2 regions of the Arthrobacter sp. CAN_A6 genome follow, and region 1 is predicted to be linked to the other one. Evidence: predicted binding sites of a transcription regulator. Region 1 holds the regulator's gene; the other holds the start of a gene.

Region 1 (9,630 bases):
CGACGTCGGAGGCGTCGAGCTCTGCGAAGTGGACATCGGGAACTCCCCGAAGGATCTCACTGACCACGCGTAACCCCGAGCTCGTTCCTCCGGGAAGGTCCACCTGGGTGACGTCGCCGGTGACCACCATCTTCGCACCGAAGCCCAGGCGCGTCAGGAACATCTTCATCTGCTCCGGTGTGGTGTTCTGCGCCTCGTCGAGGATGATGAACGCGTCGTTGAGGGTTCGTCCGCGCATGTAGGCGAGGGGTGCGACCTCGATGGTGCCAGCAGCCATCAGGCGGGGGATGGAGTCGGGATCCATCATGTCGTGCAGCGCGTCATACAGCGGGCGCAGGTAGGGATCGATCTTGTCGCTGAGCGTCCCCGGCAGGAATCCGAGCCGTTCCCCCGCCTCGACGGCCGGGCGGGTCAGGATGATACGGTTCACTTCCTTCTGCTGCAGGGCCTGGACTGCCTTGGCCATGGCGAGATAGGTCTTGCCAGTTCCGGCGGGCCCGATGCCGAAGACGATCGTGTTGCTGTCGATGGCATCGACATAGGTGCTTTGATTGAGGGTCTTCGGACGGATGGTGCGCCCACGCGACGTCAGGATGTTCACCGAAAGGGCGGTCGAGGGGCGGCCGGCGCTCTGGGTCTTCAGCATGGAGATCAGCTGATCGAGCACCTGCGGGCTCATGGGGGCGTTCTTGTCCGCCATGCTCCGGATCTCCTCGACGAGCCGCTCCGTCCTCAGCACGTCCGCGGCGGGACCCGTGATGGTGAGTTCATTTCCCCGCGCCTGGAGTTCCACGCCTGGAAAGGAGGTTTCGATGAGCTGCAGCGCTTCGTCGTTCGTGCCCAACGCCTGGACCATCTGTTCGCCGGATTCGAATTTCAGAATCCTGGTGTCAAGTCCTGCTGCGTTGATTCCTGAAGTGCTCGGTGTGGTGCCCGGTGAAAATTCGCTCATAGCACGGCCGTTCGGCCTTTGATCGCCCCTTATCTGCTGAAGTTTCCTTGGTTAATCGTACGGCACGGCAACCCGAGGACCTCTGAACTTCCCTTGAAGCGAAAGCGAAAGGTAGCCGGATCCGGCTCTACCGGCAATCGGGGTTGAGGGATCAAAGATTCCAACTTCGTATCAGCTTCGTATCGATACCGTTTCAGTAGTGGCAGCACTGCACCTTTTCAGTACTCGCCCGTGGTGGCTATGCCAAGCTTTTATCCGGATATAGCGAAGGTGCCTCGGACGCACCCCGGTGCGCTGCGGTGCACCGTAATCTTTCGGAGAGGAGGAGGCAGATGGGCAACTCGAATCCACTGCGCGAGAGCCGGCTCGGCTTTCGCGGGCTTCTCTTCTCCACCGGAGGGGTGCTCCTGGTCAGCAGCCTCCTTTTCCTACCAGGCTGCACCGGGTTCTACAGCGGCGAGCCTGAAACCCTGTCGGCACCGTCGAGCTCCGACGTCGTCGCCGCCGACCTCGGGTCGCAAGCCGCGCCGCGGCAGGAACCGGGCACACAGAGCTCAGCGCCCAGCACCGTCCTTCCGGTGTACTGGCTGGGCCGCGCCGGGGATCCGGAAGACAGCGTCCTGCTGTACCGGGAGTTCACACCAGCGGCCGGACCGAACAGTTCTGGTGACCCGATTGCCGACGCAGTGCGCCATATGACCGCCGAAAAGCCGCTCGACGAGGATTTTTTCAGCCCCTGGTCGCCTGCCTCCCGCGTCAGTTCCTCGATCTCCACCCGGAACGTCATCACCGTCGACATCTCCTCCGATGCATTCGAGGAACAACTGTCGCCAGGCATGGCGGAAAATGCCGTCCAGCAGCTGGTCTTCACGGCGACCGCGGCAGCTGCGAATGCCGGGCTGATCACCGGCGGCGAGGTGAGCTCGGTGTTGGTGCTGGTGGACGGCGAAGCGGGGTACAGGGCGTTCGGTGACATCGAGCTCAGTGGTGAACTCCAGAGGGACAATTCGCTCGTCGCGCCGGTCTGGATCATCAATCCCCAGGACGGCGAAGTGCGTGATCCTTCGACGGTCGTGGTTTCCGGGAGCGGGCGCTCCGATTCGTCGACCCTGTCATGGCGGATCGACAGCGCCCCCGATGCTGAGGTGGCAAACGGTGAACCGGCTGACGGGGAGACTACCGGCGGCGACCCTGTCAAGGAAGGCGCCACCGGCCTGGAGAGCCCCGCGGGCACCACGGGGACGTACAGCTTCACCGTCGCACTGCCGCCCGGACGCTACGAGATCAGCGTCTTCCGCCTCGAGTCGGACGACGCCGGCGAGCAGCACGAGCGGTTCACCGACACCAAGATTATTGAGATCAAGTAACCGGAATCACGAGTAGCCGGACCCGGGTCAGTGCCATTGCGGATCGCGCAGCCGGACCCGGGTTCGCGCAACTGGGCAACTGGAGAGCAGGCCGATGCTGACGTCCCAGGGAGCCTACCAGCGTCCGAGCAGCTGATTAAGGAGAACCAGTGCAGCAGGTCCTGCTGAGGAGGACCGCAACACGTGCGGTCCGAGCCTCGCTGTCAGCGCACCGGCACCGACGAATCCGTCGACCTCGCTCCCGCTGATCCCGCCCTCCGGGCCCACCACGACGGCGGTGGTACCTCCTGCGGCCAGGGCACCGGTCCCGGACGCGGCCGCAATGCGGTCAGCCAACGACTCGACAGCATTCTCGGAGAGCACGAACACCCGGTCCACGGACGGAATCCATGTGGTGAGCTGCGTGCTGTACATCAGCGGGTGCACCGAGGGAACGAACGCGCGACGCGACTGTTTCGCAGCTCCCCGAACCACAGCCTCCCACTTCCGGCGGCCCTTGTCGGCCTTCTCGCCGCGCCATCTCACGATGCTGCGTTCAGACTGCCAGGGCACGACGCCGTCGACCCCCAGTTCCGTCGCGGCCTCGATGGCCTGTTCGTCGCGGTCGCCCTTGGCCAGGGCCTGAACGAGCACGAGGCGGTTTCGAGGCGGGTCCTCCTGTGCCGCGGAGTTCACTGTCAACGCCAGGAGCGTCGGTGCTGCGTCAAGCACCGTACCGCTGAGCCGAAATCCTGCCCCGTCCGAAATATCGACTGCCTCACCCGGTTCCATGCGGCGGACCGTCGCGGCATGCCGCGCCTCCTCGCCCCGCAGCTCGAAGACGCTGCCCGCAGTGGTTGAGCGGACGTCGGCAGGATCGCCGAAGAACAGCGGGTTCGTCACGGTCAGAGGTTGCCCAGGCGCTCGCGCAGGCGTGCGAAGACCCCGGAGCCGCTGGAGGCGAGTTGGCCGTCCGTATATTCCTCGCCGCGCAGGCCTGCAAGCTTGCGCAGCAACTCTTCCTGCTCGGGATCGAGGTTCCTCGGCGTCTCGACGTTGAGGTGAACCCGCAGGTCGCCGCGGCCGCTGCCCCGCAGGTGGGTGACTCCGAGGCCTCGGAGCGTCAGGATTTCGCCGGACTGGGTCCCGGCCTTGATGGCGAGCTCCTGGTCGCCGTCGAACGTATCGAGCCGGACCGACGTCCCGAGGGAAGCCGCGGTCATGGGAACGCTCAGTGTGACATGGAGGTCGTCGCCCTCGCGAAGGAACGTCGAGTCGGTATTGACCCGGATCTCCACGTACAGGTCACCCTGCGGTCCGCCGGCCGTTCCCGCCTCACCCTGGCCCGACAGCTGGATGCGCGTCCCGGTGGCGACGCCCGCGGGCACCTTGATGGTGAGGGTGCGGCGCGCACGGATGCGTCCGTCGCCGCTGCACTCATGGCAGGGATTGGGGATGACCGTCCCGTACCCCTGGCAGGAGCCGCAGGGCGCGGTCGTCATCACCTGCCCGAGGATGGACCGGACTGCGCGCTGGACCTGACCGGAACCTCCGCAGATGTCGCAGGTGCGCGGCGACGTGCCGGGCTGGCAGCAGCTCCCGTCACAGGTGGGGCACACGGCCGCGGTGTCGACGTCGATCTTCTTGTTGGTGCCGAAGACGGCGTCCTTCAGATCGATACGGACGTTGATCAGGGCATCCTGACCGCGGCGCATGCGTGAGGGCGGCCCGCCCTGGCCGCTCTGGCCGCCGAAGAACGTCTCGAAAATGTCCTGGAAGGCGAATCCGGAACCGGAGTAGCCGCCACCGAACCCGGTGTCGGTTCCGTTCTCATTGCCGGTGGTGTCATAGACCCTGCGCTTCTGCGGGTCGGCCAGTACCTCGTAGGCGTGCGTGACGCGCTTGAACTCCTCGGCGGCGTCCGGCCCTGAATTCACGTCGGGGTGGAGTTTCCGGGCCAGCTTTCGGTAGGCCTTCTTGATTTCCTCTCCGCTGGCACCCTGCGCCACACCGAGAACTTCATAGTGATTACTCACTCCTGCACATCACTTCCTGTTGACGAACTCTTCATCCTGCAACCCGCGGCGTGTCCCGCAGGATCTTGGTCTCTGTCGCTACTGTTTCCTCTATCAACCGGCGACGGGCCGCGTTCCTTCCCGACACCGGTCGCACGGCACAATATTCCTCCGCGCTATTCCTCGAGGATCCGCGAAAGATACCGTGCGACGGCGCGCACCGCCGCCATGGTGGTGGGGTAATCCATCCGCGTCGGGCCGAGGATGCCCAGCTTCGCCCCGGCATCGGGCCCGTACCCCGTCGCGATGACCGAGGCCTCCGAAAGACCACCGTAGGGGTTCTCGCTTCCGATCCGCACCGAAACTCCCCGGTAGTCCTGCTCCATCTCCGACAGGAGGCGCAGCATGACCACCTGTTCCTCGAGCGCTTCGAGTACGGGGCCGATACTGAGGGGAAAGTCGACGGTCGACCGCGCCAGGTTCGCTGTTCCGGCCAGCACGATGCGGTCCTCCCGCCCGAGTCCGGCCAGGTGCTCGAGTGATTTCAGCAGTGCACCTCCGGCATGGCGCAGGTGCTGCGGCAAGACCTGCGCCGCGTGCGCCAGCTCGGCGGGCAGGGCCGTCAACCGGACCCCGGACACCGCGCCGAGGATGCGCTGTTTCAGGTCCGCGAGTTCCGCTTCCTGAAGCGTTCCGGGGACGGGCACCACCCGCTGCTGGACGGTTCCATTGGTAGCGATCAGCACCACCAGGACCTGCTGCGGCGCGAGCAGCACGAACTCGATGTGCCTCACCGCGGCACCGCCGAGCCGGGGAAACTGCACCACCGCCACCTGATTGGTGAGTTGGGCGAGGATGCGGACGGTGCGATCGACGACGTCGTCGAGATCCTCCGCCCCCTCGAGCAGTGCCTGGATGGCGCGTTTCTCGGGAGCCGAGAGCGGCTTCACCTCCGAGATGCGGTCGACGAAGAGCCGATAGCCCTTGTCGGTGGGGATTCTTCCCGAGCTCGTGTGGGGCGCAGTGATCAGCCCCTCCTCCTCGAGGACGGCCATGTCGTTGCGGATGGTGGCGGAGGAGACTCCGAGGCCATGGCGGTCGACGAGGGCTTTGGATCCTACCGGCTCCCGCGAATGGACATAGTCCTCAACGATGGCCCGCAGCACTTCCAGACGCCGTGGCTCACTCATCCTTCATCACCTCCAGGACACTTATCCGGCATTCCCGCCGGCACCGGAAACGATTGGCACTCAACACACCCAAGTGCCAAGTCTAGTACGTCTGCGCGGATTGTTAGCATTGGAAAATCCGGCCCGGCCCCGGACCCGGGGAAATGGCGCCGGACGAACAGCGCCGGAAAATGAAAGCGAGATACAGCAGTGGCCGACTACGCCTGGGGGGCACAGGACATTTCCGCGCCCGCGCGCACCGAGTTGCCGGAAGTGGCGGCTGCTGCGGGCCTGGTGCTCGAGGATGTGCAGACCGGATTCGTCGGCGCGGTGGTGCGCGTGGAGAAGTCCGGGGGCCTCCATGTGATGGTCCTCGAGGACCGGAAGCTGCGGCACCGGACCTTCCGGCTGGGGCACGGATTCCTCCTCGACGGCAGCCCTGTCCGTGTTACTGCACCTACGAAGGCAGCGCCTGCCGGACCTCAGCGCACGGCGTCGGGGTCCGTGCGGGTCGAGGCCGGTCGTGCAAAAACGGCCAAAGCGAGCCGCATCTGGGTGGAGGGCAAGCATGACGCCGAACTGGTGGAGAAGGTCTGGGGAGACGATCTCCGGCACGAGGGGATCGTCGTGGAACCCCTCCACGGCATCGACGACCTCGAGGGAGCGATCCGTGCTTTCTCGCCGGGCCCCGGCCGACGCCTCGGAATCCTGGTGGACCACCTCCTCCCGGGTACCAAGGAGTTCCGGATCGCCGAGCAGGCGATGGCACAGCGCGGCGCCGCCGGCTCCGTGCTCATCGTGGGACACCCCTACGTGGATGTGTGGCAGGCAGTGAAGCCCGGCGCGCTGGGCCTCGCCGCCTGGCCTGTGGTGCCACGCCACCAGGACTGGAAGACCGGCATCCTCGCCGGGCTCGGCTGGCCGCACGCCGACCCCGCTGACGTTGCCAGAGGGTGGAAGAGAATCCTTGGGAGTGTCACGACCTATGCCGACGTGGAGCCGTCACTCCTGGGGCGGGTGGAGGAAGTCATCGACTTCCTGACGGCGCCTCAGGCCGGAACCTGACATACTCCCGACCGGATCCAAAGTATCCTAGGGGAAACGGTTTGAACGGGAAGTCCCGCCGCGCAGCAAAGGAAGAACGTTGTCCAACACCGCCGACAGGCATCAGCACACCGGCCCTGACGAGGGCCGGTCCGCGTTCGAGGGCTCTCCGGCAAACGCGCTTCCCCTCACGGCTTCCGAGGACCGGCAGTTCGCCACACTCGCCCACTTCGGCGGCATCCTCGGGTTCCTGCCATCGCTGCTGATCTACCTCATCTTCAAGGATCGTGGCCCGTTCACGGCGCAGGAGTCCAAAGAGGCGTTGAACTTCACTCTTCCGCCCACGATACTCGCGCTTGCCACGTGGCTCCTGTCCCTCCTCCCGGCTGTCGGCGGAGTCTTCGCGGTTCTCAACGCCCTGATCTGGGTGGCCATCGCCATCTGCTCGGTCACGGCGGGAATCCAGGTCAACCGGGGCAGGCCGTACCGCTACGCCCTCAACCTGCGCCTTCTTTCGTAGGATCGCGAAACGCCCGGCCGTCGGCGAAATGCCGAGCGCGGGTCGGCCGCAGAAGGCCCGTCCTCAGTCCGGCAGCAGCCGACGTACGACGGCGTCGGCAAGGAGTCGTCCGCCGTCCGTCAGGCGGACCAGACCCCGGAACGCGTCCGCGGGTTCGACCAGGCGGTCGGCAATGAGCCCGGCCACTGCCCGCCTGCCCTCGGGTTCCAGCGCGACGGTGGGCAGTCCTTCCAGCAACCTGACCCGTAGCATCACATCCTCGACGTACCGGTCCCGGGCCGAGAGCACCTCCCGGCCGGCAGCCGGGGAGCTCCCGGCGTCAAGTGCCGCAGCGTACGCGCGGGGGTGCTTGGCGTTCCACCAGCGCACGCCGCCCACATGGGAATGGGCGCCGGGGCCTATCCCCCACCAGTCGTCGCCCTTCCAGTACGCGAGGTTGTGACGGCACTGGTCATCGGCAGTCCGCGCCCAGTTGCTCACCTCGTACCAGTGCAGGCCGCCTACGCCGAGCATCTCGTCTGCGACGGCGTATTTGTCCGCGTGGTCGTCGTCGTCGATGGCTGGGACTTCGCCGCGACGGATCCGGCCGGCGAGCTTGGTACCCTCCTCGATGATGAGAGCGTACGCCGACACATGGTCGGGGCCGTACGATAGTGCGGTTTCAAGAGACGTCCGCCAGTCGGCCATGGACTCGCCCGGCGTTCCGTAGATCAGGTCGATGCTGACTTTCAAGCCGGCATGCCTGGCCCACTCCACGGCTTGCGGGACCCGCTCCGGAGAGTGGGTCCGGTCGAGGACCTGCAGGACGTGCGGCACAGCCGACTGCATACCGAAGGAGACCCGGGTGAAGCCGGCTTCTGCAAGTACCTGCAACGATTCCTCGGTCACGGAGTCCGGGTTCGCCTCAGTGGTGACCTCCGCCCCGGGAACAAGCCCCCAGAGCTCGACGGCAGATGTGAGGATGCCCCCAAGGTCCCGGGCGGGAAGGAGCGTCGGCGTACCACCGCCGAAGAAGACCGTCGACATCGGCCTGCGGGGCACGCCGGACGTCGAAAGGGCCCCTGCCGCAAACGTCAGCTCCTGCCGGGCAGTACCTGCGTACTCGTCCTGGGAGGCTCCCCCACCCAGTTCCGTTGCCGTGTAGGTGTTGAAGTCGCAGTAGCCGCAGCGCACGGCGCAGAAGGGGATATGGACGTACAGTCCGAAGTTCCGGGCATTGGCGCCTATGGCGGCGTGCTCCGGCAGCACGCCGTCGGCCGGAGCAGGGAGCCCGAGCGGGAGGGCGCTAGGCACGGACGGGACAGGCGGGTTGGAGCGTCACTTCTTGGCTTTGTCCTTCGACTCATCCGAGGAAAGCGCTGCGATGAAGGCTTCCTGCGGCACTTCGACGCGGCCCACCATCTTCATGCGTTTCTTTCCCTCTTTCTGCTTCTCCAGCAGCTTGCGCTTTCGGGTGATGTCACCGCCGTAACACTTGGCCAGAACGTCCTTGCGGATGGCGCGGATGCTCTCACGGGCGATGATGCGCGCGCCGATCGCGGCCTGGATCGGCACCTCGAACTGCTGCCGCGGGATGAGCTCGCGCAGCTTGCCGGTCATCATCACCCCGTACGCGTAAGCCTTGTCGCGGTGGGTGATCGCACTGAAGGCATCGACCTGCTCACCCTGAAGCAGGATGTCCACCTTCACAAGGTCGGCGACCTGCTCGCCGTCCGCCTTCCAGTCGAGCGAGCCATATCCGCGGGTTTTCGACTTCAGCAGGTCGAAGAAGTCGAAGACGATCTCGGCCAGGGGCAGCCGGTAGCGGATCTCGACCCGCTCCTCGGACAGGTAGTCCATCCCGCCCAGTACGCCGCGACGCTGCTGGCAGAGCTCCATGATGGCTCCAACGAACTCCGAGGGCGCAAGGATCGTCGCCGACACCATCGGTTCGCGGACCTCGGCGATCTTGCCGGTGGGGTACTCGCTGGGGTTGGTCACCTTCAGGACGCTCTTGTCCTCGAGAGTGACCTCGTATTCGACGTTCGGGGCAGTCGAAATCAGGTCGAGGTTGTACTCACGCTCAAGGCGCTCCCGCGTGATCTCCAGGTGCAGCAGCCCTAGGAATCCGACGCGGAAGCCGAAGCCGAGGGCCGCCGAGGTTTCGGGCTCGTACAGGAGGGCGGCGTCGTTCAGGGTGAACTTGGCCAGGGCGTCGCGGAGCACCGGGTAGTCGGTGCCGTCCAGCGGGTACAGCCCGGAGAACACCATGGGTTTCGGGTCCTGGTATCCGCCCAGCGACGTCGCGGCGGGCTTGGCGAGGTTGGTGACGGTGTCGCCGACCTTCGACTGCCGCACGTCCTTCACACCGGTGATCAGGTAGCCGACCTCACCGACGCCCAGGCCCTTCGACGGTTTGGGTTCAGGTGAGCTGACGCCGATCTCGAGCAGTTCATGGCTCGCCCGCGTGGACATCATCTGGATCCGCTCCCGCGGGCTCAATTTGCCGTCCACCACCCGGACGTAGGTGACCACGCCTCGGTAGGTGTCATACACGGAGTCGAAAATCATGGCGCGTGCAGGAGCATTGGGGTCACCGGTCGGG
Region 2 (20,760 bases), on a different contig from region 1:
CGAACGCCGCCGGCTGGCCGAGGAAGGTTCGGTGACGGTTCTCGCGATCATCGACGCCGAGACCGGACAGACCGCGGAACTCCCCGAATTCTTCACCAAGGGATTCTCCTGCTCGAACGAGGACCTCGACAAGGCCGGCGCCGCCGTCGAGAAGGCCCTGAAGGATGCGGCGTCGAACCGGCAGGGCGGGCGGTCACTCAGCCCCGAAACCATCATCGAGCGGGCGACCGCGAACTGGATGCGCCGCTTCTACAACAGGACGCCGGTCATCACGGCCATCGTGGTCGACGCATAACCCCTTCTGAGACCGACCTCCCGGGCCCCGCCCGGGCTTCAACGGTCGCTGCAGCACCCGGACACTTCGGAAGCTGCAGCGACCGTTGTGCGTTGCGCCTGAACCGGCGCAGGCGCTGCCTTGCCGTCGGGCAGCGGAGCTTCCAGCCCATCTTCTGCCGCCGAAGGAGCGTGTCGTCGCTCGACGCGCCGGTCATCGGCGGACCTGCCTGAACAAGCCGGGCAGCTACCCCGCCAGGACACGCAGACGCCCGGCCGGATTACCCCGGCCGGGCGTCTGCGTGCTCCTGAACGACGACGGCCTGCGGCGCCCGGAAGCAGCTGCGGCGCGCGTCGTCGTTCGGTCTACAACTCCGGTCCTAGTGGCTGTGACCGGAATTATTGTTGTCGCTTTCCTCGGGCTTCTCGACCACCAGTGTTTCGGTGGTCAGCACGAGGGCAGCGATCGAAGCCGCATTGCGCAGCGCCGAACGGGTGACCTTCACGGGGTCGATGATGCCCGCGTCGACCAGGTTTTCGTACTCGCCGGTGGCAGCGTTGAAACCGAAGCCGACCTCGAGGTCCGTGACGCGCGCAACCACGACGTAGCCCTCGTGTCCCGCATTCTCCGCGATCCAGCGCAGGGGCTGGGCGAGTGCCCGGCGCACAAGACCGATGGCCGTGGCGGCGTCACCCTCGAGTGCAAGGACGTTGGGGTCGGTGTCGAGCGCCTTGCCGGCGTGAACCAGCGCGGAACCGCCACCTGCAACGATGCCCTCCTCGAGAGCCGCACGGGTCGAGGAGACGGCGTCCTCGATACGATGCTTCTTCTCCTTGAGCTCCACCTCGGTGGCTGCGCCGACCTTGATGACTCCCACTCCGCCGGCGAGCTTCGCCAGACGTTCCTGGAGCTTCTCGCGGTCCCAATCGGAATCGGTGCGCTCGACCTCGGCGCGGATCTGGGCGACGCGGTCGGCGACGTCGGATTCGCTGCCGATGCCGTCCACAATGGTCGTCGTGTCCTTGGTGACCGTGATGCGGCGGGCGGAGCCCAGCACCTCAAGGCCCACCTGATCGAGCTTCAGGCCGAGATCCGGAGACACGACCTGCGCGCCCGTCAGGGTTGCAATGTCCTGCAGCATCGCCTTCCGGCGGTCGCCGAAGCCGGGTGCCTTGACGGCAACCACGTTCAGCGTGCCGCGGATCTTGTTCACCACGAGGGTCGAGAGCGCTTCGCCATCGATATCCTCGGCGATGATGAACAGCGGCTTCCCTGCCTGCAGCGCCTTCTCGAGCAACGGCAGGAACTCCTGCAGGGACGAGATCTTGCCCGAGTTGATCAGGATCAGCGCATCTTCGAGCACTGCTTCCTGGCGCTCGGCGTCGGTGACGAAGTATGGCGAGAGGTAGCCCTTGTCGAACTGCATCCCTTCGGTGAGGACGAGCTCGGTCTGCGTCGAGGATGACTCCTCGATCGTGATGACGCCGTCCTTGCCGACCTTCTCGAAGGCCTCGGCGAGCAGGTCGCCCACCTCGGTGCTCTGCGCGGAGATCGAGGCGACGTTGGCGGTCTGCTGACCGACGACTTCCCGGGCGTTCTCGAGGAGGCGCGCAGCTACTGCCTCGACTGCCACCTCGATACCGTGCTTGAGCTGGCCGGGAGCTGCACCCGCAGCAACGTTCCGCAGGCCCTCCTTGACCAGGGCCTGGGCCAGCACGGTTGCCGTGGTGGTTCCGTCACCGGCGACGTCGTTCGTCTTGGTGGCTACTTCCTTGGCCAGCTGCGCACCAAGGTTCTCGTACGGATCGTCCAGTTCGATCTCGCGGGCGATCGTCACACCATCGTTGGTGATCGTGGGGGCACCCCACTTCTTGTCCAGCACAACGTTGCGGCCGCGCGGGCCGAGCGTCACCTTGACGGTGTTCGCCAGCTTGTCCACGCCGGCCTCGAGGGCACGGCGGGCGGCATCGTTGAATTCCAACTGCTTTGCCATTGTTGATTCCTTTCAGGCTTGTGCAGCGAGAAAAACCCCGGCCAGTCCAGGCCGGGGTTCCTCTCAAATGGACTACTTAACGACGATCGCCAGAACGTCGCGAGCGGAAAGGACCAGGTATTCCTGGCCGGCATGCTTGACTTCGGTTCCGCCGTACTTGGAGTAGATGACGATGTCACCCTCGGCGACGTCGACGGGAACGCGGTTGCCGTTGTCGTCAACGCGTCCCGGTCCAACTGCTACGACTTCGCCCTCCTGGGGCTTCTCCTTGGCGGTATCCGGAATGACCAGACCGGAAGCAGTGGTCTGCTCCGCTTCCAGTGGGCGGACAACAATACGATCCTCAAGAGGCTTAATAGAGACCGACACTCGGGCTCTCCTTTGCGTTCGTTACTAATGGAATGTGGCCGTCGGGATGGCGCTGACCGTCGTCGCGGTGCCGGCTGGCGCTTCCCTCGGGGTTAGCACCCTCCTACTGAGAGTGCTAACCCCGACTTTATGCATTCGTTAGCACTCGGTCAAGGCGAGTGCCAGAGAGCGGGCATCCCGATCGACAGGACCGGGCTTATGGCCCCGGTGGAAGTGCCAGCGGGTAGAGTCGGAGCAGTCGCTTAGCAGAGGGCGGCCCTATCAACCGACCCTTCCTGCTGACAGCCGGCCTACAGGGGTTTGGTTTCCGAAAGGTCCTTATGACCGACAACGCCACCGAATCCCGCGACACCAGGGGTAGTGACCTCGGCCTCGCCGGAATGCTTCAGGACCTGGTACTGGACAGCGCCGACGTCGAGGAGTTCCTGACCGGACTGGTGACCGTTGCCGGCAGGGCCCTGTCAGGACCCGCCGATGAGGTTCTGTGTGCGGTCACCCTCCTGCGGCCACGGATGAAGACCACGGTGGCAAGTAGCAGCGAGCACGCACGGAAGATGGACGAGATCCAGTACCGGTTCGACGACGGCCCGTGCCTGCGAGCGGCGCGGGAGGGCAGGACCTACCACGTCCAGGACTTCCGGGAAGACGAACGGTTTCCCGGCTACAGCCAGGCCATCGCCGGGCATGGAATCCGTTCGGCCCTGGCGGTACCCATTCGGCTGGAAGGTGACACCCGGTCGGCATTGAACATCTACTCACCGAACGCCTCCGCTTTCGACACTTCGGCGGTCGCCGCTGCGCAGGGGGTCGCAAGCGAGGCGTCGGCCTCCCTGCGCCTGGCCATCCGCATCGCCCGCCTGACCGATTCAGGAGAGAACCTGAGGGCGGCGATGGAATCGCGAACCGCCATCGACCTGGCGGCGGGAGTGATCATGGCACAGAACCGGTGCAGCCAGGACGCTGCGATGACCATTCTCAAGGCCGCTTCGAATACACGTAATACCAAACTCCGTGATGTCGCGGCGGCGGTCCTCGCCTCAGTCGGACAGGACTCGGTGACCACGCACTTCAGTTGACGGACCCCGGCAGCTCGTGGGCGGGCGGGAAGTGCCGATCGTCAGCGGCCGTCCGTCTTTCCGTGCTCGGCGTTGCTGTCAGCGCACTCCAGTCCCTGCGGGTTCGCTTCCTCGGAGCCGTTCGGCTGATCCCCGGAAAATGTACTGTGGGTACCGCGCTTCTGGTCGTCGGATTCGATACCATTTTCGAGGTCGTCGCTGTAGGGTGCGCGCAGGGGCGGCGGAAGTTCGTCGATCAGCTCGTTCGCCGCATGGGCGAGGAGGTCCCGCTGCAACGGTGGCAGGAGAATCAGTCCGCTGAGGTAGGCCTCCACCTCGTATTCACCGACCCTGCCGCCGATCGCGAAGAACCGGAGCCACAGTTCGCCGACCGTGTACCCGGCCTGTTTCACGGCCGTTGCAAGCAACAGGCGCTGGTCTTCCTCCCCAGTGGAACCCATCGAACCTACTCCTTACGATTCCGGACCGGTCAGGTGGTCCACCAGCTGCTGGGCGGCCTCACCCATCGTAATTTTCAAGCGCTTGGCCCTTTCGATGATTTCCGTGTGCGCCTGTTCCTCCGCCATACCCCGTCCGCCCATGAGTATTCCCTTGGCCAGACCGATCACGTCCCGTGTCCGAAGGGCCGCGAGGAGCTCATCGGTGATCTGCTGCGGCGTTTCAGTGGTCTGCACGTGACCCAGGAGGGCTGCAGCCGGAACGGCAAAATGGAGGAGCAGGGCCTCGGTAGAGGCGTCGAAGGCGGAAGGCACAGCTGAATACACTTTGATCGCTCCAAGATGATCCTGCCCGCGCAAGAGCGGGACACTGACGCAGGCCCGCACGGGCCCCTGGGAAACCGCAGCGTTCCAATTCCGCCAGCGGGGCTCAGTACGGGTATCGTCGATGCGCACGGGCTCGCCGGTCGCCCAGGCGCTCAGGCACGGGCCCTCACCCAGCTCGTACTGCATGTCGTCCGCCTGGCTGACCAAGGCATCGGTGGAACCGGTACTGATCCGCTGGCCGTTCCGGACCAGGGTGACCCCGGCACCGATTGCTCCCGGAATTACTTCCTTTGCGGCCTCGGCGAGGAGATCGACTGCATGGTTGACGGTCTCCGCGGTGAGGAGGAGACCCTTGACCCGCCCGAAGACAACTTCGATCTCGTTGAGGGATGACTCGGTTGCCACGGACGGCCTCACAATTTGGAGAGCCGGGCACTCGTGCCCGGCAGGTGGAGGCCCTCTGCTGGACCCTGCTGATCCGAACGGATCCGCCCGGTTCAGTATCACCAGTCTAGCCTTTGCGAACGTGCACGGGCGAAGAAACGCCTCGATCCGACAGGCATCCGGAAGGGGGTCCGGAGCCTCTCGGTCGCCTAGGCTGGAGCCCATGGCCACCGACAACATCGCCCCGATCCTGGCCCCTGAGGGGTGGGAGCTGCTGAACTCGCTCGGCCCGTATTCCGAAGTGGAAAGCCTCCGCCTGAGTGAGCAGCTGCGGAAGACGGGGCACTCCCCCGATGTCGTCTCCGCAGCCCTCACGCAGTCACGGCTGCGGGCGAAGGCCCGGGCGAAGTTCGGGCCCTTCGCCGAACGCATGCTCTTCACTACCGCAGGGCTGGAGCAGGCCACGCGCATGAGTGTGGCAGCCCGGCATGCCCAGCGCTTCGTGGAGGCCTCCCTGGTGCGGGTGGCCGACCTCGGGTGCGGACTCGGAGCCGACAGCATGGCCCTGGCCACGCTCGACCGCGAGGTCACCGCCGTCGAACTCGATGAGACCACGGCCGCTGCGGCGACGATGAACCTGCTGCCCTGGGCGAACGCGAAAGTGGTCAACGCGGACGCCGAGTCGATCGACGCATCGGCGTACGACGGCGTCTGGCTGGACCCCGCGCGCCGCAGCACCTCGTCCTCAGGCACCACCCGGATCTTCGATCCGGAGGCGTTCTCACCACCGCTGTCCTTCGTGGAGAAACTCGCCGACGGCGGGACACCGGTGGGAGTCAAGATGGGTCCCGGTATTCCCCACGAGGCGGTGCCGTCCGGGTGTGAGGCCCAGTGGGTGTCGGTGGACGGCGACGTGACCGAAGTGTCCCTCTGGTTCAATGCGCTTCGGCGCACGGGTATCCGCCGAGCTGCGCTGGTCATCAGCGTCCACGGTGCAGCCGAGCTGACGAGCGCCGCCGAGTTCGGGGAGGGACCGGACGCGCCCCTGGGGCCGGTGGAGGGCTATCTCTACGAGCCCGACGGCGCCGTGATCCGGGCGGGGCTCGTGGCCGACGTCGCACTCCAACTGCGCGGCCACCTGCTGGACCCCAGAATCGCGTACGTGTGTGCGCCCACACTGGTCGGGACCCCGTTCGCACGGGCCTACCGGATTCTTGAGGTGCGTCCCTACAACATCCGAAGCCTCAAGGCCTGGGTGCGCACGGAAGGAATCGGCGTGCTGGACATCAAGAAGCGAGGCACCGCCGTCACGCCTGAGGAAGTGCGTCGCCAGCTGCTCGCGGGCTCCGGCAAGGGGAAGAAGAAGGCGACCCTGGTGCTGACGCGCATCGGCGAGGATCGTGTGGCTATCGTGGTGGAGCCGGTCCTACCATGAGTTCATGATTTCGGGAATTCTGGCGACTTCGCGGGGGACTTCGTAGAGTCGGACCAGAATCCCCAACGGAAGAAGGACCATGACTGACAGCCCGGAACGCGGCGTCCTGTTCGACGTGGACGGCACCCTTGTCGACACCAACTACCTGCACACCATCGCCTGGTGGCAGGCGTTCCGCCGTTTCGGCCACGATGCCCCGATGGCGGAGATCCACCGGGCGATCGGCATGGGCGGGGACAAGCTCATCGGGCATCTCCTCGGCTCCGACAGGGACGCGTCCCAGGACGGCGAGCTGGAGTCGACCCACGGTGCGATCTACTCGAGCTACTGGCCGTCGATACGCCGCTTCGAGGGCGCACGCGAACTGCTGCAGCGCTGCGCCGGAAACGGCCTGGGCATCGTCCTGGCATCGTCCGCTTCGAAGCAGGAACTGGCCGTCATGCGGACGATCATCGACGCGGACGACGTGATTGCGGGAGCGACATCGTCATCCGATGCCGAGAACAGCAAGCCCTCTCCCGACATCCTGCGTGCAGCGCTCGACACCGCCGGGCTCCTGGCCGAAAACACGGTCTTCGTGGGCGACGCCGTGTGGGACGTCCTCGCAGCGAAGGAACTCGGCATCCCCACCATCGCGGTGGAGTCCGGCGGCACGAGTGAGGCGGAACTGCGGAACGCAGGCGCTGTCGAGGTGTATGCGGATGTTGCCGGGCTGCTCGCCGCCTTCGACGACAGCGCGCTGCACCGCTTCGGCGAAGAGCGGGAGGTATGAGGCGATCCGAGGTTCCTTGTGACCAATCCGGCGCTGCGCGCCGCGGATCCGCCGACTGTCTCAGGCGGAATCGCGCCACACCACCGTGGTGTCGAGCACGCGGACAGGGCTGGGAAGCCCCCTGATCTGCGCAAGGACAAGCTCGGCGGCAGTACGCCCCAGCAGGTCCGCCGGCTGCCGGATCGTCGACAACTGCGGCCTACAGCGTAGCGCCCAGCTGCTGTCGTCGAAGCCCACGATCCCGACGTCGTCGGGCACCCTGCGTCCGCTCTCCTGCAGCGCCGTCATCGCCCCGGCGGCCACCGCGTCGGAGGCTGCGAACACGCCGTCGATCTCGGGGCAGCGACGCAGTAGTTCCTGCATGCCCTCAAGCCCGTAACCGTAGGTGTAGAGGGGATACCGAACAACGAGCTCGGGGTCGAAGCGGGCCCCGAGGGCAGTTCTGAAGCCCGACAGACGGTCCTGTCCTGAGTCCCTGTCCAGGGCACTCGCGATCATGCCGATCCGCTTCCGGCCCGTACCGACGAGTCTTTCGGTGATCTCCCGGGCAGCGGACACGTTGTCGATGGCCACGTACGGAAGATCGGGCGTTCCCGGCGGATGGCCCACGAAAGCCGCCGGCACTCCGAGGTCGCGGACAGCCGAGGCGATAGGATCAGAGGCCCGCGCCGAGACGATGACCGCACCGTCGACCAGCCCACCGCTCAGGTACTCCGCCACCCTGTGGCTGTCACGTTCGGAATCGATGATCAGGGAGACCAATTGGTAGTCCGCCTTGGACAGCACTTCATTGGCGCCCAGCAGGATCGATCCGATGTTGGGATCCTCGAACAACAGCGAATGCGGCTCGTGGATGATGAGCGCAATGGCTCGGGATTCCTGCAGGACGAGGTTGCGGGCTGCGGAGTTGCGCACATACCCCACCTGTGCGATCGCATCCTCGACTGCGGAACGCGCCTCCGGCGACACGTACCGCTCACCGTTGACCACCCGGGAGACCGTTCCCCGGGATAGCCCCGCTGCTGTGGCGACGTCGTTGATGGTCGCCCGACGTATGCGGGTGCGGGAGGGCGGCATATGTGTACCTTAGCCGAGGACGGCCGGCCGATCGCCGTGTGTCGGCGGACCGGGGATCTCCCGGACGACGGAAAGCGTGTGGATCGACCTCACCCTTTCGGCGACACCGTCGGAAGGGACCAGGACCGATCAGGCACGCCGGACGGGGCAGGATCCGAGTGAGTCCTGGGCAACGATGTCAGGACTCGTCATCCTGAACCGGCCTTGCGTCAAGATCGAGTTCGCGCTGCGCGGCCTCGGCCAGCAGCCGGAGGGCTCCCTCGTCATCGGCCGAGAAATCCCGGGGTTCCTGGTCGATGATGCAGAGGGTTCCAATGGTCCAGCCGTTGGACCCCCGCAGCGGATAACCCGCGTAGAACCGGATATACGGTTCCCCCCGCACGAGCGGATTGTTCTTGAACCGCTCATCCGCCAGTGCGTCATTGACGATGAGGGGTCCTGCGTTGCGGATGGTGATATTGCAGAACGAGAGCTCCCGCGGCGTGTTCTGTCCGACCGGCCCCACCACCGACTTCAGGTACTGCCGGTGGCTGTCGATCAGGGAGACCGTCGACGAGCTCACACCGAACTGTTCCCTGGCGCGGCGGGTGATGCTGTCGAACCTCTCCTCTGCCGGAGTGTCCAGCAGGTTCGTCCGCCGAAGGGCGTCCACCCGTTCCTCCTCCGCCTCCCCGGGCGTCAGCAGGAAAGCGCCGACGGCCCCCAGCGCCCTGCGCGCCCGGCTCGGCGCATCCTGCTCGTCGCGCCTTTCGCTGTAGGGCACCCGAACGCTTGACGTGGTTTCCTCCAGGATCTCATTGACCGCGCTGGCGAGGGTGTCCCTTTCCGCCGCCGGCAGGTCCAACAGCCCGCGAAGGTAGGCCTCGATCTCGATCTGCGCGAGGGTTCCCCCCAACCCGAAATACTGGATCCAGATCTCCTCAGGATTCAACCCCGCGTCGGTGGCCGCAACAAGAGTGAGTTGCTGCTGCGTCTGACCATCCATGCAAGGCACTCCAATTATGTTGTCCGGGCTGCTTGTGCCATGGCCTTCCAGTCGGAAGTCCGCAGGACAGCCCTACCGCTAACGATCAGCCTGCTTATCATCGAGCGTAACCGAGTTGGAACAGCAGTCCTGCCGAGATCCCGTGGGCCGTAACGAAGTCGACAGGCGGGGACATTGTGTGCTGGACCCGGATCCGGCACGCGCGCACATGGTCCTCGACCTCCCCGGAGCGCATACTTTCGATCATGTGCAACTATCCGGTCCGCGACCCTGATCACCTCGATCGGCCGGTACCCACCCCCGTTGCTGAGGGCCGTCCGGGGTGAGGGACAGGAAAGCCGCCCCCACCCCGGCGGCATCGGCAGCATCAGCCGCAGGGATCGAGTTCCTCCTTCGCACCTATGCGCATGATTCAGCGGGCGGTGCTTTCGGGCCCGAGGCGGCCGTGGCCCTCGGTGAAGATCCGCAGCGCGTCTTCAAGACGCTCATGGCCATGGCCGACGGCGTCATGGTGGCCGCCGTCGTACCGGTGAACCGCCAGTTGGATCCCAAGGCTCTAGCCACGGCCCTGGGCGCAAGGAGGGCTGCCATGGCAGACCCGGCCGCGGCCCAACGGCGAAGCGGGTATGTACTCGGCGGGATATCTCCGCTCGGCCAGCGGCACCCGTGCCCCGTGGTGATCGATGAATCAGCTCTCGGATTCGGTACCGTCCTGGTTTCGGGAGGAAGACGCGGACTCGAGATCGAGCTCAGCCCGGCAGACCTCGTGAGAATCACGTCAGCGCGGGTCGCGCGGATCGCAGCCGCCTAGCTCTTCGCTGAACGGTTTCGTTGACAAGCAGCTGTGATGCGCATTACTCTGGGAACGTTCCCAGAGTCGAGGGCGAAACCGCACACTTGTCTTATGGGAACGTTCCCAGACGGACGCAGAAAACCTTTTGGTCAGGAAAGCGCCCTCGAGAATTCGGGCAGCGCAGGTGTGAGGAGCACGATTGGCACGCAGGACCGCCGTAACAGGACTCGCCGACGGATCGTTGGTTTTCGGTTGCGATTACAACCCCGAGCAATGGGACCCCGAAGTCTGGCAGGAGGACGTCCTGCTGATGAAGGAGGCCGGCGTCAATCTGGTGGCAGTCAACATCTTCGGCTGGGCAGAACTGGAACCCACGCAGGGTACCTACCGCTTCGACCGCCTGGATGCCGTTCTGGACCTGCTGGCGGAGCACGGAATCGGAGTAAACCTCGGCACCGCAACGTCGTCGACGCCGGCCTGGCTCACCACCCTGCACCCCGAGGTCCTCCCCCAGGCAATTGATGGAACCCGACGCTGGCCCGGCGGACGCCAGGCCTGGTGCCCGAGTTCCCCTGTATACCGCGAACACGCCCTGCGCCTCGTGGAGCAGGTGGCGGCGCGCTACGGCAGCCACCCAGCCCTTCGGATCTGGCACGTCTCGAACGAGCTCGGCTGCCACAATGCGCTGTGCTACTGCGATGTCTCCGCCGGTTCTTTCCGCACCTGGCTCCAGGACCGGTACGCCACCCTTGGTGCCCTGAACAGCGCCTGGGGCACGGCGTTCTGGAGCCAGCGCTACTCGGCCTGGGAGCAGATTCTCCCGCCGCGACTGACTCTTTCGGCCACGAATCCCACCCAGACGCTGGACTACCAGCGGTTCAGCTCCGACGAGTTGCTTGCCCACTACACGGCCGAAACAGCAATCCTGAGACGCCTCAGCACAGCTCCCGTGACCACCAACTTCATGGTGTCCGCGCACATCCGGAACCAGGACTACTGGTCCTGGGCTCCCGCCATGGACCTGATCGCCAATGACCATTACCTCGACCACCGGCTGGACTCCCCCGACAGTGAACTCGCCTTCGCAGCCGATACCTCCCGTGGGCTGGCGCAGGGGGAGCCCTGGCTCCTCATGGAACACTCGACAGGCGCCGTCAACTGGCAGCCACGCAACATCGCCAAAGGTCCGGGGGAACTGCTGCGCAATTCGCTGACCCACCTTGCGCGCGGTGCTGACGGCCTGTGCTTCTTCCAGTGGCGCGCCTCGCTGCAGGGCAGTGAAAAGTTCCATTCGGCCATGCTCCCCCACGCCGGCACCGACTCCCGCACCTGGCGGGACGTCCTCGAACTCGGATCGTCACTCCGACGACTCGGCGAAGTCGCGGGCACAACCGTCCAGGCCGAGGTGGCCCTGGTCTTCAGCTGGGAGGCGTGGTGGGCCCACGACCAGGACTCCCACCCTTCCGGGGACGTGCGCTACCTCGACCAGGTGCACGCGTCCTACCGGGCGCTGTGGGAAGCAGGAATCACCGTGGACGTCGTCGCGCCGGGAGCTGACCTCGCCCGCTACAGATTCGTGGTGGTCCCCGGGCTCTACCTGGTGCGCGACACGGATGCTGCAGCACTGACGGCATACGTGGAAGACGGCGGCCATGCGCTCATCACCTTCTTCAGCGGCATCGTCGACGAGAACGAGCGCGTACGCCCCGGCGGTTACCCAGGGGCATTCCTCGATCTGCTGGGCATCCGCAGTGAGGAGTTCTTCCCGCTGCACCCGCGGGAATCGCTTCCCCTGGACAACGGAGGCACAGCGACCCTCTGGTCCGAAGCGCTGCGACTGGAAGGCGCCGAAACGGTCCTGGCCTACGAGGGCGGCCACCTCGCCGGAGTACCGGCCGTCACCCGGAACGGCTTCGGCGAAGGCCAGGCCTGGTACACGGGAACCGTCCTTGACCCCGACACCCTGAAACACCTCCTCGTCACCGCCGCAGCCGCGGCGGGAGTCGCCGTTCCCGAGGTACAGGACGGGCTGGAGGTCATCGTGCGCAGCGGCAACGGCAATAGCTATGTCTTCCTTATCAACCACTCCAGCGACGACCGCAAATACCGCGGAACGGGCACTGAACTACTGACGGACGAGGTCATCGCCGACGTCGTCGTGGTTCCCGCCGGCGCTGTGCGCGTGATGCGCTTTCCGGCAACACCCGCCGTCCACCCGAAGAAGAACGGACCCGTCCGGGACCGAAAGGATGCACACCGTGACAGCAACTAGCACTCCGCCCACGGCGCCCAAAGCGCCGGCGGTCGCGCGGAGGAACCGATCGTCCGGCGCCCAGCGCCGGGCCGTCGCCATCTTCATTGCACCCTTCGCCGTCCTGTTCCTCGCGTTCTATGCGGTGCCGATCATCTTCGCGGTGGTGCAGTCACTGCTGACCGTAGAACGCGAGGGCACGTTCGGCCCGCCCCGACAGGTGTTCGGCGGACTGACCCAGTATGAGCAGGTCTTCCGGGACACCGAGTTCTGGCAATCAGTAGGCCGTGTGCTGGCCTTCGGCGCGGTGCAGGTCCCGATCATGCTGGGACTGGCACTCCTTTTTGCGCTGTTGCTCGATTCGCCGCTACTCAAGGGCAAGAAGTTCTTCCGTCTCGCGTTCTTCGCCCCCTACGCCGTACCCGGCGTCATCGCCGCCATCATGTGGGGGTTCCTGTACTCCCCGTCCCTCTCGCCGTTCGGGGCAGTGACCTCCAGCATCGACTTCCTTTCCGCGGAGCTTGTGCTGTGGGCCATCGCGAACATCGTCACCTGGGTGTATGTGGGCTACAACATGCTGATCATCTTCTCCGCCCTGCTGGCGATCCCCACCGAGATCTACGAAGCGGCACGGCTCGATGGCGCCAGCAACATCCAGATCGCGTGGCGTATCAAGATCCCGCTCGTGATCCCCGCGATCATCCTGACCGCGGTGTTCTCGATCATCGGTACCCTGCAGCTGCTTGCCGAACCACAGACGCTTCGTAGTTTCAGCTCGGCCATCAGTAGCTCGTTCACCCCGAACCTGGCCGTCTACACCACGGCATCCGTACCCAACTACAACCTCGCAGCGGCATTCTCGGTGGTGCTGGCACTGGCCACCTTCGCTCTGTCCTTCGTCTTCCTCAAGTCGACCCAGCGGAAGGTCACCCAATGACGGCAGCCCCAGCCACAGCACCCGAACAACCCCGGGATGCCGGCCATAGCCGGGCCGCCGGGCCCCGCTCGCGCGGACCCCGCCAGAGCATGCTCTCCCGAAGCGCGGCGATGCTCATTATGGGCGTCTTCACCCTGTACTTCCTGACCCCGATCTGGTGGCTGCTCGTCTCCTCCACGAAGACCGGCAGCGAGATCACCGGATCCGCGCCCCTCTGGTTCACCGCGGAGTCCCTCACGACGTTCTTCGGCAACCTCGGGAACCTCTTCAGCTACGGCGACGGCCTTTTCGGCCGCTGGCTCGTCAACTCGGCGATCTACGCCGGCCTGGGCGCCCTGGTCGGCACCGTCATCGCCGCGATGTGCGGCTACGCGCTCGCCAAGTACGAGTTCCGGGGGCGCGAGGCCATTTTCAACGTGGTGCTCAGCGGCGTGCTGGTCCCGGCGACAGCCCTCGCGCTGCCCCTGTTCCTGATCTTCAGCGAGGTGAATCTCACCAACACCCTGTGGGCCGTCTTCCTGCCGAGCCTGGTCAGTCCGTTCGGCGTCTACCTGGCGCGGATCTATGCGGCAGCCAGCGTACCGGGTGAACTCCTCGAGGCGGCCCGCCTCGACGGATCGGGAGAGGTGCGAACGTTCTTCACCGTATCGACGCGGCTGATGGCTCCGGCGCTCGTCACGATCTTCCTCTTCCAGTTCGTGGCGATCTGGAACAACTTCTTCCTGCCCCTGATCATGCTCCGCGACCAGGCGCTCTTCCCCGTCACCCTGGGCCTGTATGCGTGGAACAGCCAAATCAGCCAGATTCCCGAGCTTCGGCCACTCGTGATCGTCGGCGCGCTGGTCTCCATTCTTCCGCTGATCATCGCGTTCCTCGGCCTGCAGCGCTTCTGGAGCAGCGGCCTCGGCGCCGGAGGCGTCAAGTAGCAGCTCCCAGGGTGCGTCATCGCCCTGACGTGTTCTCCCGAATCAACCCATCCCCCATCCGCTGCCGGACAAAGCCCCGGCAGCACTACCACCGATAGGAAACGAAATGCGCGCGCATTACGGAAAAGTCACCGCGGCCTTTGCCATGATCTCTGCGCTGACACTGTCCGGCTGCTCAGCCGGCGGAGACAGCGGCAGCACCGACGCAGGTGCCGACGGCGGGGCCTGCGAACCAGCGGGAGGTCCGGTCGAACTCACCTTCACCACCTGGGTTCCGGGCATGGACCAGGTCGTCGAACTGTGGAACGAGGAGAATCCGGATGTCCAGGTCACTGTCCAGACCGGGCCGAACGGCAACTCCGGAACCTACCAGAACTTCTTCAACCAGCTGCAGGCCGGCAACGCGCCGGACCTCGGCCAGATCGAGTACGACGCCCTGCCGAACTTCCGCGTGCAGGACGGCCTCGAGAACATCGCCGCGTGCGAAGGGATAGCCGACGCCGAGGACCAGTTCGTCGACTGGACCTGGGGGCAGGTCACCTTCGGCGAGGACGACGCCGTCTACGCCGTGCCGCAGGACAGCGGACCCATGGCGATGTACTACCGCGCCGACCTCTTCGAGGCGGCCGGCATCGAGGTGCCCACCACCTGGGAGGAGTACGCTGCCGCAGCCGAGCAGATCAAGGCCGAGGGCGCCTACATCACCAACTTCCCGAGGTCCGACGTGAACTGGTTCGCCGGTATGGTGTGGCAGGCGGGCGGTCAGTGGTTCGCCAACGACGGCGAAGCCTGGGACGTCAACCTCACGGGCGAGGAATCCGAGCAGGTCGCCACCTACTGGCAGGACCTCCTCTCGGAGGACCTTGTCTCCACCCTGCCGTCCTTCTCCGATGAATGGAACGCCTCCTTCAACGAGGGACAGCAGTGGACCTGGGTGTCGGCGGTCTGGGGTGCCACCACGCTTTCCGACGCCGCACCCGACACCGCCGGCCAGTGGGCTGTAGCGCCCATGCCGCAGTGGGAAGACGGCGGAGAGTCCGCAGGTAACTGGGGCGGCTCCTCCACCGCCGTCCTCAAGGGCTCCGAGAACCCGGCCGAAGCGGCGGCATTCGCCCTCTGGCTCAACACCGATCCCGAAGCTCTCGCCCTGGCCAACGAACTCGGCGGGCTCTACCCGGCTGCCGAGTCGGCTGCGGAGCTCGAGGCCTTCGCGGGCGGCGTCGAGTTCTACGGTGGACAGCCAATCTACGACGTCTTCGCCGAAGCCTCCTCGAACGTCGACCCCGACTTCACCTGGGGACCGACCATGACCCAGACCTACACCGACGTCTCCGACGGTTTCGGTGCGGCCATCGGCGGATCAAGCACCCTCATGGATGCCCTGACCGAAGGCCAGCAGAAGACCATCGACGCCCTGAAGGCCCAGTCGATTCCGGTCAACGAGTAGCATTTCCGCTGAAGAACGAAGCTCCGCACCGGTCTTTTGCCGGTGCGGAGCTTTTTTCGCGCCGATCAGGGCTCCTGCCGCGAGAATTCTCCCGCAGCCAGCACCTGGTCGGGCGTGGGACGCCGTCCGGTATAGAGCACGAACTGCTCCTCGGCCTGCAGCGCCACCACCTCCGCTCCGGTGATGACCGGTTTTCCAGCAGCCCGCGCGGTCCGGACGAGCGGGGTCTCCGAGGGCAGGGCGACGACGTCGAACACCACCCGAGCGGCATCGATGGTCGCAGCGGGGAAGGACACCGTTGAGGCGTCCGCGCCTGCCATGCCCAGCGGCGTGACGTTGATGAGAAGGTCGGCCGTGGAGCCGTCCACCTCCGCCTGCCAGCCGAAGCCGTACAGACCGGCGAGCGCCCGTCCTGCCGTCTCGTTGCGTGCCACCACCGTGACGGCGGCGAAGCCCGCGTCCCGGAGGGCCGCGACAACCGCCTTCGCCATCCCGCCCGAGCCGCGCACGAGCACCGTGGAACTGGCCGGCACCCCGTGGGACTCCAGGAGCCGTGCGACGGCAAGGTAGTCGGTGTTGTAGGCGGTGAGGACGCCGTCGTCGTTCACGATGGTGTTCACCGAGTCGATGGCACGCGCGGAGCCGTCCAGCCGGTCCACGAGCGCGATGACCTCCTCCTTGAAGGGCATGGAGATCGCGCAGCCGCGGATCCCCAGCGCCCGCACACCCCCGATGGCTGCGGGCAGGTCCGTGGTGGTGAAGGCCTTGTAGACATAGTTCAGGCCGAGCTCGTCATACAGGTAGTTGTGGAAGCGCGTGCCGATGTTGCTGGGCCGCGCGGCCAGTGAGATACACAGGGTCATGTCCTTGTTCAGTATTGGCACCCCGCCATTGTCCCCTGTCTTCCGGCCGTGTCGCCGGGGACCGGGCGGACCAGACTAATATTGGGTCAGTTCTCTTCCGCGATGGCGCTACCGAGGCATTCATCCACCTGCAGTCCGGTACGGTCAGGAGCCACCCCTTGAAGATCGATTTTGCGAAGTCCTCCCAGTCGACGCTCGGCGTCGAATGGGAACTGGCACTGGTTGACCGGTACAACGGCGAACTGGTGTCGGTTGCCGATGAAGTACTCCGCGGGGTCAACGACCGTCATCCCGAACTGCAGGATGACGAGGAGCACCCCCACATCAAGCAGGAACTGCTGCTCAACACCGTTGAACTGGTGACGGGCGTCTGCACCACCGTGTCCGAGGCGAAGGCGGACCTCGCACGCTCGCTCGCCGCAGTGCGGGAGGTCACCGACCCGATGGGAGTGGAGCTTTTCTGCGCCGGCTCGCACCCCTTCAGCGCACCGCGCTCCCAGCAGGTCACCGACAAGGAACGCTACTTCAAGCTGATCGACCGTACCCAGTGGTGGGGCCGCCAGATGGTGATCTACGGGGTGCACGTCCATGTGGGGCTCGACTCACGCGACAAGGCGTTGCCGGTGGTCGACGGGCTGGTCAACTACTTTCCGCATTTCCAGGCGCTCTCTGCATCCTCGCCCTTCTGGGGCGGTGAGGACACCGGCTACGCATCGCAGCGTGCACTCATGTTCCAGCAGCTTCCCACAGCGGGCCTGCCGTTCCAGTTCTCGGACTGGACCGCCTACGAGGCCTATGTCCAGGACATGTTCACCACCGGTGTGATCGACACGGTCAGTGAGATCCGGTGGGACATCCGGCCCGTCGGGAACCTCGGCACCGTGGAGATGCGGGTGTGCGACGGCCTGTCCACCCTCCAGGACGTGGGGGCGGTGGCCGCCCTCACGCAGTGCCTCGTGGACGAGTTCTCCACAACGCTCGACGACGGCGGGACCATCCCCACCATGCCGCCCTGGCATGTCCAGGAGAACAAATGGCGAGCCGCCCGTTACGGACTCGACGCCATCATCATCCTCGACGCCGCGGGCAGGGAGCAACTGGTCACCGAGCACCTCACCGAGGTCCTCAATCGGCTCGAGCCGGTGGCGGCGAAGCTGGGCTGCAGCGCGGAGCTCGCCGACGTCGAAACCATCCTCACACGCGGCGCCGGCTACCAGCGCCAGCGGCGCGTGGCGGCGGAGAACGACGGCGACCTGCGCGCCGTCGTTCTCGACATGGTGCAGCAGCTGCGGCCCTGAGAAGCGTTCAGCGTCCGCGCAGCTGGTCCCCGGAAGGGTGGTCCGAGGGCGAATCCTCGAGCCCGAGATTCCCGGCAACCGTCTCAACGGCCGGCGAGTCATCCGGCACCACCCGGTTGGCGATGTAGTCCACCTGATCCGCCTGGCTGAGGGAGTCGTCCTCCTGGATCTCCGCGACGTCGGAGCTGTCGGGAGTGCTGTCGTCGCCGGTTGAATTATTGTTCGTATCGCTCGTCATGCACCGAGCGTACGCTCCTAATGGCCGCTTCCGAGTCTCCCGCCGAGCCGTTCCCGCATCATCGTGGAGGCCTCGTTGAGGCCGACGATCTCCACGTCGGTCCCGTGGTGCCGGTACTTCTCCTGGATGGCGTCGAGGGACGCGATGGTCGAGGCGTCCCAGAGGTGCGAGCCGTGCAGATCGATGGTCACCGAGGAGGGGTCGGTGGCGTATTCGAACTGGGTGTAGAGGTCGTTGGAGGACGCGAAGAAGAGCTCACCGTTGACGGTGTAGGTCGCGTGCTGGTGCCCGTCGACGATGTCCTCGGCGCGTTCGACGGTGACGAAGTGGGCGACCCGGCGGGCGAACGCCACCATGGCGACGAGCACACCGACGCCCACGCCGATCGCGAGGTTATGGGTCCAGACGGTCACGATCACGGTGGCGAGCATGACCGTGGTCTCGCTCTTGGGCATCCGCTTCAGCGTGGAGGGTTGGATGCTGTGCCAGTCGAAGGTGGCGATGGCGACGAAGATCATCACCGCGACCAGCGCCGCCATGGGGATCAGTGCGACGATGTCGCCGAGGGCGACGACGAGGATGAGCAGGAATATGCCGGCCAGAAAGGTGGAGATCCGGGTGCGGGCTCCGGAGGCCTTGACGTTGATCATGGTCTGGCCGATCATCGCACAGCCGCCCATGCCGCCGAAGAATCCGGTGATGATGTTGGCGGCCCCCTGGCCCCAGGATTCGCGGGTCTTGTGGGAGCGGGTGTCGGTGATGTCGTCGACGAGCTTGGCGGTCATGAGGGATTCGAGCAGACCCACGGCGGCCAGCGCCAGGGAGAACGGCGCGATGATCTGCAGGGTTTCGAGGGTCAGCGGGACGTTGGGTAGGAAGAGCGAGGGAAGACTGTCAGGAAGCTCCCCCTTGTCACCCACGGTCGGAACCAGGACGTTGGCGAAGACTGCGAAGACGGTGAGGACGACGATCGCCACCAGGGGTGCGGGCACGGCGCGGGTGAGGCGTGGGAGCCCGAAGACGATGAGCAGTCCGACGGCGGCCATGGGGTACACGAGGAACGGGACACCGATGAGTTCGGGGACCTGGGACAGGAAGATCAGGATGGCCAGGGCGTTGACGAAGCCCACCATCACCGAGCGGGGGATGAACCGCATCACCTTGGCCACGCCGGCCACTCCCAGGAGAACCTGGATGGTGCCACCGAGAATGACGGCAGCGATGAAGTAGTCGACGCCGTGGCTGTCCACCAGCGGGGCGATGACGAGCGCGACGGCGCCGGTCGCGGCGGAGATCATGGCGGGCCGTCCGCCGAGGAAGGCGATACTGACGGCCATGGTGAAGGAGGCGAACAGGCCGAGGCGCGGGTCCACACCGGCGATGATGGAGAACGCTATAGCCTCTGGAATCAGCGCCAGCGCCACGACGAGGCCGGCAAGGACCTCGGTTTTCAGCAGGCGCGGTGACCGCAGCGTACGGGTGACGGACTGCCGTTCGAGGGGCGTCAGTTCAGGGGACGTGGAAAGAGTTGATGAAGACATACGGCAGGTTCCTTCGAGCAGTCGTACAAGGTTCAGTGCCATCGCCCAGGGCGGGCGGAAAGGATGGCCACGCCGCTGTGCAGGAAGAGTCTGGTTCCTGTGCCTGACCGAAGCTGAACCCTACTCTAACGTAATGTTAGTGTTGGTCGAAACCCGAGGAGCTGGCTGTCATGAGCAAAACCCCTTCAAGTACTGAAGGGCGGACCATGCATATCGGCGAGCTCGCGGAACGGACGGGGCTCTCGTTGCGGACCATCCGGCATTACGACGAGGTGGGGATCCTGCCGGCAACCGCACGCACGGAGGGAGGTTTCCGGGTCTACACCGAGGACGACCTCGAGCGTCTGATGGTGATCCGCCGAATGAAGCCCCTCGGATTCACGCTCGAGGAGATGACGGACCTCCTGACCGTTCTTGACGCCCTTCAGGAGGAGAAGGACCCGGCACGCGCCCTGGAACTGCGCCGGAGGCTCGCCGCGTTCCGGGACGCGGCGACGGATCGGCGGGCACGAATGGTCGAGACCCTTGCCCGTGCCGACGAATTCATCGATATCTTGGCGAAGTACTAGTCGGCGAAGTACGAGGCATTGCTTCCTTGCCCGGAATCCACCCAACCGGTGGGCGGGTCGGCACCCGAGCCGGGATCCTCCGTTCGCCAAGCGAAAGGCGCGGTACCGGCTGATCGCCCGCACCGCGCCGCCCTCTATGCCGAAGCCGCGCCGGAATCCGACTGCGCCCGGCGTACCAGCTCGAGGACGTGCACGTACAGCGGATGCCCGGGCTCCAGCCCGCTGACCGACGTCGTGGCCTGCTCGGGCGTTTCGCTTCGAAGGATCCCTGCAAGCGCCTCGACCTCAGGATCAGCGGGGTCCCGGAATGCGAGCGCTGCCTGCATGGCCGACAGCAATCCCGACGGGACCGTTCCCCGCTCCGCCAGCTCGGCGGCTGGACCGACGAACCGCTCGTTGCGGCCCAGCTTGCGCAGCGGCGCCCTGCCTACCCTCTGCACGGTGTCCGGCAGATGCGGGTTCGAGAACCGGTGCAGGATCTTCTGCACGTAGGCTTCCTGCTCCCCGGGGTCGAACCCGTGCTTGTCCACGAGCAGCTGTTTCGTCTCGTCGAGCACAGCACGGACCTGCCCCGCCACCTCCGGGTCGGCCATCGCGTCGGACACTTTCTCCAACCCTGCCGCGTAGCCGAAGTAGGCGCAGGAAGCGTGGCCCGTATTCACGGTGAAGAGCTTGCGCTCGATGTACGGAGCCAGATCATCGACATAGGTGGCGCCGGGAATGGCCGGTTCGGCGCCGGCGAACGGCGTCCGATCGATGACCCACTCG

The links. Region 1 encodes HrcA, which represses chaperone genes, less so after heat shock. Its sites were predicted from a motif close to TTNGCACTCGNNNNNNNCGAGTGCNAA; they were not measured.
Region 2: the regulator HrcA is predicted to act here: its motif matches at 2,775-2,801, upstream of groES (co-chaperone GroES).

Annotation. Positions count from the first base shown of each region.
Region 1 covers NZ_JADOUV010000005.1:186,748-196,377, reverse strand. Annotated here, with positions in the region: gene IWX75_RS10640 (PhoH family protein) at 1-952, opposite strand, end outside; gene IWX75_RS10635 (GerMN domain-containing protein) at 1,285-2,319, shown strand; gene IWX75_RS10630 (16S rRNA (uracil(1498)-N(3))-methyltransferase) at 2,434-3,201, opposite strand; gene dnaJ (molecular chaperone DnaJ) at 3,204-4,334, opposite strand; gene hrcA (heat-inducible transcriptional repressor HrcA) at 4,490-5,503, opposite strand; gene IWX75_RS10615 (DUF3097 domain-containing protein) at 5,693-6,547, shown strand; gene IWX75_RS10610 (DUF4870 domain-containing protein) at 6,627-7,046, shown strand; gene hemW (radical SAM family heme chaperone HemW) at 7,110-8,339, opposite strand; gene lepA (translation elongation factor 4) at 8,364-9,630, opposite strand, start outside.
Region 2 covers NZ_JADOUV010000002.1:164,700-185,459, reverse strand. Annotated here, with positions in the region: gene IWX75_RS04390 (ribonuclease J) at 1-295, shown strand, start outside; gene groL (chaperonin GroEL) at 654-2,267, opposite strand; gene groES (co-chaperone GroES) at 2,340-2,636, opposite strand; gene IWX75_RS04375 (ANTAR domain-containing protein) at 2,957-3,712, shown strand; gene IWX75_RS04370 (hypothetical protein) at 3,754-4,152, opposite strand; gene IWX75_RS04365 (GAF and ANTAR domain-containing protein) at 4,165-4,881, opposite strand; gene IWX75_RS04360 (class I SAM-dependent methyltransferase) at 5,084-6,295, shown strand; gene IWX75_RS04355 (HAD family hydrolase) at 6,375-7,067, shown strand; gene IWX75_RS04350 (LacI family DNA-binding transcriptional regulator) at 7,128-8,144, opposite strand; gene IWX75_RS04345 (GAF domain-containing protein) at 8,323-9,129, opposite strand; gene ybaK (Cys-tRNA(Pro) deacylase) at 9,452-9,940, shown strand; gene IWX75_RS04335 (beta-galactosidase) at 10,122-12,194, shown strand; gene IWX75_RS04330 (carbohydrate ABC transporter permease) at 12,172-13,110, shown strand; gene IWX75_RS04325 (carbohydrate ABC transporter permease) at 13,107-14,036, shown strand; gene IWX75_RS04320 (ABC transporter substrate-binding protein) at 14,143-15,483, shown strand; gene IWX75_RS04315 (shikimate 5-dehydrogenase) at 15,549-16,367, opposite strand; gene IWX75_RS04310 (glutamate--cysteine ligase) at 16,505-17,644, shown strand; gene IWX75_RS04305 (hypothetical protein) at 17,652-17,882, opposite strand; gene IWX75_RS04300 (SulP family inorganic anion transporter) at 17,900-19,423, opposite strand; gene IWX75_RS04295 (MerR family transcriptional regulator) at 19,594-19,992, shown strand; gene IWX75_RS04290 (mannitol-1-phosphate 5-dehydrogenase) at 20,127-20,760, opposite strand, start outside.